Regions from separate parts of the Parabacteroides sp. Y3-G-102 genome, predicted to be linked through region 1. Evidence: riboswitches for the same ligand, from Rfam matches in the RefSeq annotation. Region 1 holds a riboswitch; each other region holds the start of a gene.
The links. Region 1 has a riboswitch for cobalamin ahead of NBH16_RS17485 (TonB-dependent receptor plug domain-containing protein). Riboswitches for the same ligand answer to the same signal wherever they lie in the genome.
Positions count from the first base shown of each region.

Region 2: it holds a riboswitch for cobalamin, as region 1 does, so the genes downstream of both, NBH16_RS08465 (porin family protein) here and NBH16_RS17485 (TonB-dependent receptor plug domain-containing protein) in region 1, are expected to answer to the same signal.
Region 3: it holds a riboswitch for cobalamin, as region 1 does, so the genes downstream of both, NBH16_RS12115 (ABC transporter substrate-binding protein) here and NBH16_RS17485 (TonB-dependent receptor plug domain-containing protein) in region 1, are expected to answer to the same signal.

Region 1 is NZ_JAMOKU010000039.1:45,521-48,925, reverse strand. It holds gene NBH16_RS17495 (HAD family hydrolase) at 1-326, shown strand, start outside; gene NBH16_RS17490 (TerB family tellurite resistance protein) at 417-1,214, shown strand; cobalamin riboswitch at 1,269-1,465, shown strand; gene NBH16_RS17485 (TonB-dependent receptor plug domain-containing protein) at 1,578-3,405, shown strand, end outside.
Region 2 is NZ_JAMOKU010000013.1:77,460-80,864, forward strand. It holds gene coaW (type II pantothenate kinase) at 1-730, shown strand, start outside; cobalamin riboswitch at 750-952, shown strand; gene NBH16_RS08465 (porin family protein) at 1,245-1,853, shown strand; gene priA (replication restart helicase PriA) at 1,941-3,405, shown strand, end outside.
Region 3 is NZ_JAMOKU010000021.1:40,557-43,961, forward strand. It holds gene NBH16_RS12110 (iron chelate uptake ABC transporter family permease subunit) at 1-500, opposite strand, end outside; gene NBH16_RS12115 (ABC transporter substrate-binding protein) at 510-1,673, opposite strand; cobalamin riboswitch at 1,737-1,935, opposite strand; gene NBH16_RS12120 (precorrin-2 C(20)-methyltransferase) at 2,002-2,706, shown strand; gene NBH16_RS12125 (hypothetical protein) at 2,755-3,267, opposite strand.

The DNA of each region.
Region 1 (3,405 bases):
AATTAAAGCAATCCGGATTCAAACTATATGGGTTGACGAACTGGAGCGACACAATCTACCGGGTCATGGAGAAATTCGACATATTCCGGTTGCTTGACGGTGTGGTAATATCGTGTGAGGAACATTTCATCAAGCCTGAAAAGGAAATTTATCTTCGCCTTTGTGACAAATATAGCCTTAAACCGTCGGAATGTTTGTTTACGGATGACAGAATGGTGAATGTGTTGGGTGCAAAGGCGATTGGAATGGAAGCTGTATTGTTCACAACACCCAAAGAATATATTTTTGAAATAGAGCGAATTTGCGGTATCAAAATTGAACAATGATGAATACCAGAAATTGCAACAGCCGGAGATGCGTTTAGAGAATAGCGAATATCGCACCATTGATTAACGACAAATAAAACAAAGAAGAATATGGGTATCGGAAAATGGATAGGCGGTGTCTTGGGGTTTATGGCATTCGGACCACTGGGCGCTTTAGCCGGTATTATATTAGGCTCTTTCTTTGAGGAAGAGGCAAACATGACGGGACAGCCCTTCGGTGGCAGAACCAATTACGATGATCAATATACACGAAGAGACCCATACGCCGGGGAGCGTAACAGTTTCCTTTTCTCCATGTTGGTAATGGCCTCCTATATCATCCGTGCCGATGGGAAAATCATGCACAGCGAGATGGAATATGTCCGTCAATTCCTCCGAAGGAACTTCGGCGAGATCGCCGTAGGCCAAGGTGAAGAGATATTGCTAAAGCTTTTCGACCAAGCCAAACGCATGGAGCAAGAGAATAGCATAGGATTCAAGAATACCATCCGGGAATGCGGAACCCAGATCGCATACAACCTAAGTTATGAGGAGCGGCTGCAACTGCTGGCGTTCCTCGCCGAGATCGCTAAGAGCGACGGTAATGTTTGCGCCACCGAGATCAACGCTTTAAAAGAGGTAGCCATAGCGATGGGAATGTCTGAAAAGGAAGTTGAATCCATGTTAAATCTTCAGGAAAACTCCCTAGATAACGCCTATAAAGTATTAGAGATAGAACCCACGGCTACGGACGATGAGGTGCGTGCCGCTTACCGCCGCATGGCTATCAAACATCATCCGGACAAAGTAGCCAACCTTGGTGAAGATATCCGCAAGGCCGCCAATGAGAAACTCCAAAAGATCAATGAGGCTAAGGAGCGTATCTATAAAGCGAGAGGCATGAAGTAAATAAGAAAATGGAAATATTTTCTCAATGTCTGTATTATTTAATTAAAAAGACCTACCTTTGCCCACGATTTTAGTAATCAAGCTATCACATAGTTTGGTGAGAGGGAATCCGGGGTGAATCCGGAGCTGTTCCTGCAGCTGTAATCCTCATTAAGTTGGTTAGAAGTTCAAAAGCCACTGTTCCAGAATTGGAATGGGAAGGTTTCTAACCAGAGGAGAGCCAGAATACCTGCTAAAGTCTTACAATAACATCAAGCTTCCAGGATAGAAGTATGTGTCATACAAAAAACGATTCAATTTATTTTTTGAGACATAACCAGATAGAGGCTTGTTGTTTTATTTCGTGTATAAATAAAACACTATATGAGGCTTTTAGCATTCGCTATTCTGGTGGCATGCGTACAATCCGTATGCGCCCAAAGCATATTGAAAGATCCGAAGGAACTTTCCGTGCTATTGAACGAGATCGTGGTCACCGGTACGGGTACCGAACACTATCTGAAAGACGCCCCTGTGCAAACAGAGGTAATCACCGGCAAAGCCCTTGACAGTTACCAAGGACGCAGTATGCAAGATATTCTGGAAGGGCTGAACGCTTCCATCACCTTTAATCCGAGCGACATGGGTAGTGGCATCCAGATGAACGGATTAGGTAACGATTACATCTTGATCCTTATCAATGGCAAACGGATCAACGGAGATACCGGCGGACAAAACGACTTGAGTATTATCAACCCCGCCAATATCGAACGTATCGAGATCGTAAAAGGTGCCGCCTCTTCCCTGTATGGCTCGGACGCTATCGCCGGTGTTATCAATATTATCACGAAAAAGAACCGGGATAAAGTGAGCCTATCGAATACGACTCGTGTCGGATCATATGGAGATATATTGGAAAGCGTACAAATCGGCTTTGGGCATAAGAGAGTGAATTCCACCACCTCACTTAGTACGACCCACACGGACGGCTGGCGAAATACGACCCAAGAATGGGACCATCACGAGGTAATGGATGGAACCGTGACACGAACCGTAAACCGATCCACGAACTTTACGTTAAGGGAGAACTTAACCTACAAAGTGAACGACCGGCTGAGCCTTTCGGCCGATGGCTCTTTTTACCAGAAATGGAATTATCGTCCGCACGGCGCATTCAAGTATTATACCTATGATCAATTCTACCGGAACTTCGATGTAGCCGGAGGAGCTAAATACGCATTGGGAGGGCAGAACTTCCTTTCGGTAGATCTAACGTATGGTAACTATAGCTATTTCTATAATTACCATCATAAAGATGTCACGAACTTCTTCGATCCGGAGACGGGTTTACGTATTACCCGTTATCCGGGGGAACATATTCTGGAAACCTCTCAACAACGTTTCCTAGGACAAGCCAAAAGCGTATTCCACCTCGGGGAAAACAATATCCTAAGCGCCGGACTCGAATATCAATACGATCATTTGAAATCTCCCCGGCGTATCGAGAACGGGAAAGCCTCCGTATTTACGGCTTCCGCTTATGTACAAGACGAATGGAATCCGACGGATCGGTTGAATGTGACGGTAGGTGGGCGCTTCGTCGTGCACCAAGAGTTCGGGGCTACGTTTACCCCTAAAGTCTCCGCCATGTACAAACTAGGCGACTTCAATATCCGAGCCACATACTCAAATGGATTTAAGGCTCCTACCTTAAAGGAGTTGCACGATGATTATATCACGCAGATCGGCGGCGGCCCGTGGAAACATTATTATGGTAATAAGGATTTAAAACCGCAAAAGTCCAATTATTATTCGGCGAGCGTAGAATATCATGCGTCGAACCTGCAGATCACGGTAACAGGATTCTACAACCGTATCAAGAACATGATCGCCTTGACCGAGATCCCGACAAGCGCCGAAGACCGATTGGATGAGATCGAGGCCAGCATGCAACACAAGAACTTATCCAAAGCCCGCTCTTTCGGGGGAGATATATCGCTCACCTATCAAATCCTATCTTCCTTGGCTATTGGTGGAGGCTATAGCTATACGGATGCCAAAGCGCAATATACGGATGATCCAGCCGACCCGAATTATATGCTCTACACCCCGATCAACGGAACCTCATTCCATAATGCCAATTGGAAACTAGCATGGAACCATGCGTGGAAAAAGTATAAATTGGATGTCACCTTGTTCGGCCGATACCAAT
Region 2 (3,405 bases), on a different contig from region 1:
CTTCGGTAAGTATATTTATGATAATAACATCTCGCTCTCGAATATAGAGAAAGTGATCTTGACGGGTGTAGGTAGCGCCTATATCGATCAACCTTTATATGGCTTACCAACTGCGAAGACGGATGAGTTCCTTGCGAATGGGCTAGGGGCGCAATATAATACGGGACTGGACAGTCTATTGGTGGTCAGCATGGGAACGGGTACCTCCTTTGTCAAGGTACAAGGCTCCACGATCGAGCATATCGGGGGATTGGGTATCGGTGGCGGAACAATCCTCGGCTTGTCTAAGCTATTATTGAAAACGCATGACTTTCACCAAATAGCGTCTTTGGCCGAGCACGGTTCCTTGAATGATATCGACTTGCATATCCGGGATATTACGCCGCATCCGCTACCCGGCCTGCCGCTGGACGTGACAGCCTCTATTTTCGGAAAAGCGGACGCGAACGCTAAGGTTGAGGATATCGCTCTCGGTATCGTTCATATGGTCTTGCAGACCATCGGACAAGGAGCTGTTTTCGCCTCGTTAAATGGCGATATCAAGAATATCGTATTGATCGGTAACCTGACTCGCTTGCCACAATGCCCGGATATTTTCCCCCGTCTGGAGGAGATGTGCGATGTCCATTTCAAGATACCGGAGTATGCCGAATATCGCACGGCTATCGGGGCGGCTTTATGCTATATCAGGAACCGGGAATATAAGGATATTTTTTGTGGAAAGTGTTAGGCTACATCAAAACTTTATGTATCTTTGCTACATGCTTTGTTCCCTTTCGGCAATCGCCGGATAGGGATTAAAAGGGAATCGGGTGAGAATCCCGGACAGTCCCGCTGCTGTAAGCTTCATAAACGGGTTGAGCAATACTGTTGCCACTGTTCATTCAAGTGAATGGGAAGGCGCTTAAGACCGGAAGTAAGTCAGAAGACCTGCAAGGCGTGTATATTTTCGACGGCTTCGAGGAAAGGCCGGAAGAGAACGCAAGAACCGTATCCGGTTTTTACTATTCTTTATCCAAGGTTTTCTTATCAAGTCGTCTCATGGTTTCGGATAATTATTTTGCCATAATAATTAGGGAAAGAAGCATGAATCTGACCGACGGGATGAGCTCCGTGTGTAAGATGCATGCTTTCTTTGCGTTTAAAGGACTGGGGTATTCCGTGAACACTCTATAGAGAATATTTGTTTATTATTAGAAAAGTGCGTTTATTTGCAACGAGTAATTAACAAAAGAAGTATGAATATGAAGAAAATTGTGGGACTTGTTATGGTTGCCTTGCTAGCGTTGATGGCGCTTCCGGCGAACGCTCAGCTTAAATTCGGTATCAAGGGAGGTGTGAATATATCGTCTGTTCATTTCAACTCGGACGTGTTGAAAGCGGATAACGTAACCGGCTTCCAAGTGGGTCCGATGATCGAGACGACCTTACCGTTGGTGGGTGTCGGGATCGATGCGGCAGTGTTGTATTCGCAAAAGGGTTTGGAAACGACCTCGGCTGGCGGGGTGAAGACTTCGATGAAGACGGATTATATCGATGTTCCGGTCAACTTGAAATGGAAATTCGGCTTACCGATCGTCAAGGCGTATCTGGCAGCCGGTCCGTATATCGGTTTCCGTGTAGGCGGTGATAAGTTTTGGGATATCCCGGGTTCCGTAGCGGATCAGGTGAAGGCGAAGAATTTCAGCGCAGGTCTTAACTTCGGTGCCGGCGTGGAACTGATCAGCCACTTGCAGGTGGGTTTCAATTATGGTCTGGGACTGACTGATAACTATAGTATTGAGAAGGTGAACCTCTCCGACGGTGCCGGAAAGAACCGTGGATGGTCTATCACGGCAGCGATCTTGTTCTAAATAGGTGAAAATAAAATGAGAGAGGCTGGGCTTTAGAAGTCCGGCCTTTTTTGTTATTTTTGGGCTCGTAATGAAACACCTGTTTGAATGAAATACGCGGACGTCATACTTCCCCTTCCTTTGGAGAATAGCTATACCTATCGGATACCCGAAGATCTGGAGAGAGCCGTGACTCCCGGTTGCCGGGTGATCGTGCATTTCGGGAAGAAACGATATTATACGGCTATCGTCATGGAGGTACACGACCGGGAACCGGTATCCGATTTTGAGACGAAGGAGATCTACGCTTTGCTGGATGCCACGCCGGTGCTCCGCCGTCCGCAACTCCGTTTCTGGAAATGGATATCTTCTTATTATATATGTAAGCTGGGCGACGTGTATAAGGCGGCCTTGCCTTCCGGCTTAAAGTTGGAAAGCGAGACGGCGGTTACTTATAATGAGGATTTCGAGGCCACCGCCCCCTTGCGCCCGAACGAGCAAGCGGTACTGGATGCTTTTAGCGGGGTTTTGAAATTGACGATCTCGGAGTTGGAGAAGAAGACCGGTCTTCGAAATGTTGTCCCGATCGTCTCTTCCTTGATGGTGAAAGGGGCGGTCGAGGTGAGCGAGGAGCTAAAGCGAGGATTCGTTCCCAAGACACAGGCGTTTATCCGTTTGGCCGAGGCTTACCGGGATGAGACGAAATTACAGGCGGTGTTCGAGGATTTGAAACGAGCGAAGAAGCAAGAGCTTCTGCTGGTCAGCTTCTTGGATTTAAGCCATACCTTGAATCCCGCTTTATCGAAGGAGCTTTCCAAGAAAGAGCTATTGGAACGCAGTGGTTATACCTCTGCGGTATTGGAGGGGCTGCTGAAACGGGGTATCTTGGAGAGTTACGAGAAAGAGGTGGGTCGTTTGCAAGTATCTGTCTGCCGCTTGCAAGAGCCGAATCCGCTCAGTCCGGCGCAAGAGAAAGCCTATGGAGAGATCCATGAGGCTTTCAAGACGAAAGAGGTCTGCTTGCTTCATGGCGTGACTTCCAGTGGTAAGACCGAGATATACGTCCGTTTGATCCATGAGGTCTTGCGGCTGGGGCGGCAGGTTTTATATATGTTGCCGGAGATCGCTATCACGACCCAGATCACGGAACGGCTGGCGAAATTATTCGGGGATAAGCTATTGGTCTACCACTCTAAGTTCTCGGATAACGAGCGGGTGGAAGTTTGGAATAAGCTATTGCATAACGACGAGCCTATGCTGGTATTGGGGGTCCGTTCGTCCCTCTTCCTTCCGTTTAAGGACTTGGGCTTGATTATCGTGGACGAGGAGCATGAGAATACGTATAAGCAGCAGGACCCGGCACCCCGTTACCATGCCCGTAACGCTGCCATCGTCTTGGCGGGTATGCACGGCGGTAAGACCTTATTGGGTTCCGCCACTCCCTCCATCGATTCTTATTTCAACGCTACGGCGGGGAAATACGGTCTGGTTGAGTTATCTACCCGCTACGGTGATTGCTTGATGCCGGAGATTATTACGGTGGACGTGAAGGAGCTAAAGCGCAAGAAGATCA
Region 3 (3,405 bases), on a different contig from region 1:
ACGTAACCGATCATCACACCGATAATCAACAACGTGACATTTCCTTTTACCTTTTGGGAAACATACACGATCAGCGCCATCACGGATAAGGAACCGATCACGGCCGCTATCGATAAGGCGATCTCCCCCATAAAACCAAGTTTACTCAAGGCAACGCCCCCTAAACTACCGCTTAACAACACCACAAAAGCGACACCCATGCTCGCTCCCGAACTGATACCTAAGACCGAAGGTCCGGCCAATGGATTACGGAAAACGGTTTGCATCTGTAAGCCGCTGATGGATAAGCCTGCTCCCGCTACCAACGCTGTCAATGCCTGTGGTAGTCGGGATTTCCAGATAATATTCTGCCATGTAATAGGCTCATTTCCTGAATTCCAGATAATATGCCAAACCGATTGAAGAGGAATAGAGACTGACCCCAACACCAAATTCAAAAAGATTAGAACAAAAATAGCCGTGACAATCGCCAGCATCCATAGGGTATTTGAATGTCTCATCAGTGTTCCTTATTTAAGTCGAGAATAATAGACCGGCTCATGATCCGGTAATAAATCCGGATGAAAGATATGAAGCAAATCCGCTAGGACGATCTCCGGTTCTGTCGGCATACTCTCATAAAACGGCGTGTTCTTCATATTACAATAGATAATCCCTTTCTCCCGGAACGCACGGAAATCCGCATAACGAGGATCTTGCTCTTTCAATGCCTCATAGCTAAACGTTCCCGGGAAACTATTCACGATACGCCAGTAATCAGCATCGTCCGCTTGGTTATAGACCGTCTCGAAGTCTAATGTAACACCACCGGATCGCTCATCGTCTTTCAAGAAATAATCAGCGCCGGCATCCTTGAAAAGCTGTGCCAAGAAACTCTTTCCTCCTACGGCATACCAGTTTCCACCCCGTAACTCGCCACTAAAAACGATCGGACGTTTTTTAACCTTGCCATCCGCCGTAAGTTCCTTTAATTCATTATACCTCTTCTCAATGGCGGCAAAACGCTCATTGCCCTCTTTCTCTACCCCTAACAACAAGCCTATGAACTTGATCCATTCAGCTTGTCCCAATGGCGTAGTCTCCTTATAACCCAAATGGGGAATCAAGGGGATACCCACGTCTTTCAGCGTCTCATAGCCTCCCCGCTTGAATGGCGATACAAGGATCAAATCAGGATTCATACTCATGATAACCTCGTTATCGAAATTTCCCTCTATACCGATCTTTGCGGTTTTACCTTCTTTCAGGCGTTCGTTCATCTCTTTATTGAACAAATGCCGTGTACTGGTAATCCCAACGACCTTATCCAAAGCACCCAATTTAATAAAATTCGATAATTGCAGGGAAGTCATACAGATAACGCTTCGGATGGGAAGCTCTATCATCGTATAATCAACGGGAATCCCCGTGGGTTTCGAACCTCTTTTTACGAACGCATAATGAAACGTGGTGCTTTCCTCGTTTTGAGGATCTTGAATATCAGCCAAGACATATTGATCCGCATAGGTAAGCTTGAATCCTTGGGCGTATAAAGGCTTAACCTGCTCTTGCGAGAATGCGGATTGCTCTACGGAAGCCGTCTTCCCTATTTCTCCTTTTTCACGGATACCTGAAGTACATGATAAAGTCAATACCGATAAAAGCAAGCATCCACCCGCTATAAACTTATTCATAATCCTTGTTTAATTGACAGTTGATCATTGACAGTTACTCTCGTCCTGCTCCACGGGACAGCAACATTTATTTATGAACCGGCAGGTCTTCTGACTTACTTCCATTCTGGACGCCTTCCCGATTACGAAACCAGTGGCCAAGGTATTGTCCGAATGTTTAGAAGTTCACAGCAGCGTGGTCTGTCCGGGATTCTCACCCGGTTCCCTTTTAATCCGCCTCCCGGAAAAAGAGATAAGCGGAGCCTGTTACAGCGACAAAAGTAGTAAGAATATTTGTATACATCCGCAATTTTAAGGACTTTTGCGTTTCAAATAAAAACAGATACACATGAATCATCCTATTCACTTCGTCTCATTAGGTCCCGGTGATCCGGAATTAATTACGCTGAAAGGGCTTAAAACATTACAAAAGGCTGATATTATCTATTGTCCTGCTACACAAGGCAAGCATGGAATCATATCTCGGGCGACGGATATATTGAAAGCTATTGAGGTAGACGAATCCTTGATCCATCCGTTTATTTTGCCAATGAGTAAGGAACGGACAGATGCGTTAAACGCTTATAACGAATTGTTTCTGGATGCCCAAGCTGAATATTTGAAAGGAAAACAAATCGTGATCGTCGCCGAGGGAGACGCTGGTTTTTATTCATCTATACAATATGTATACGATAAATTCGAGGAAGCAGGAATCCCGGTAGATCGAATCGCAGGAATTCCGGCATTTATAGCGGCAGGTGCCTTGGCCGGGATACATATCGTAAAACAAGAGGAGCAAATTAATGTAATCCCCGGGACTGCGTCGTTCGATGAACTTTCGGCAAAAATAGAAAATGGAATGATCATCGTCATCATGAAATTACCGGGTTGCCAAGAGGCTATTCATACTTGTATCCGGCAGTATGCGGATAAGGCGGTTTTTCATTATTTCGAGAATGTAGGAACAGGAAAAGAATATTATACTACTGATATCGCCACTATACATTCCAAGGATTTCCCCTATTTCTCCCTACTGATTATCCAACCTCGCTAAAAGAAGAAGGCTGCCCGGAGAGTAACCAAACCCGGACAGCCCATCTTATTACGCTACATGCAATATATGCTTAAGCTGATCGATATGGAAACGAAGTGTATCCATATAAGGTTTCACTGAATTATGGTACATGATCGCTTTTGCGTGCATATCTTCCAACTCGCTTACTTTACGGTTCGCCTCACGCATTTTACAAGCGTTGTAGCGAATACCCGATACATGCCCTTTGATATCCTCGATCGCTTGGTTTCCCCGGTTGAAGATAGACTCTGCTTCTTCCGGAGCGTATACCGTATAGGCTTGGGCAACGTCATCCAGTAATGCCTGTTGATAAGAGCCGGCTATCGGGAGCAATTGATGGATCGCATGATGACATAAAGAATGAACCTCGTTTTGAAGCTTCTTCAATTCTACTTCCCACTTTGATTCACATACTTCATCCAATTGTTTGACTTCCGCTACGACACGGCCGCTAAACAATTCCACTACCATCTTTTCCCATGCTTCTGCTACCCACGATTTAGTAGCAAATGTAACCTGACTAAATCTTACTGTTGACATAACCTTAAATTTACATATTATATTGCTAATGTTATTAATCTCTTATCTGTTTCAATTTATCACACTCAAATCATTTTATCTTTCTTTTTATCGTTGCGACACCACAAAATTAATCAAATTATCATAGATGGATAATTT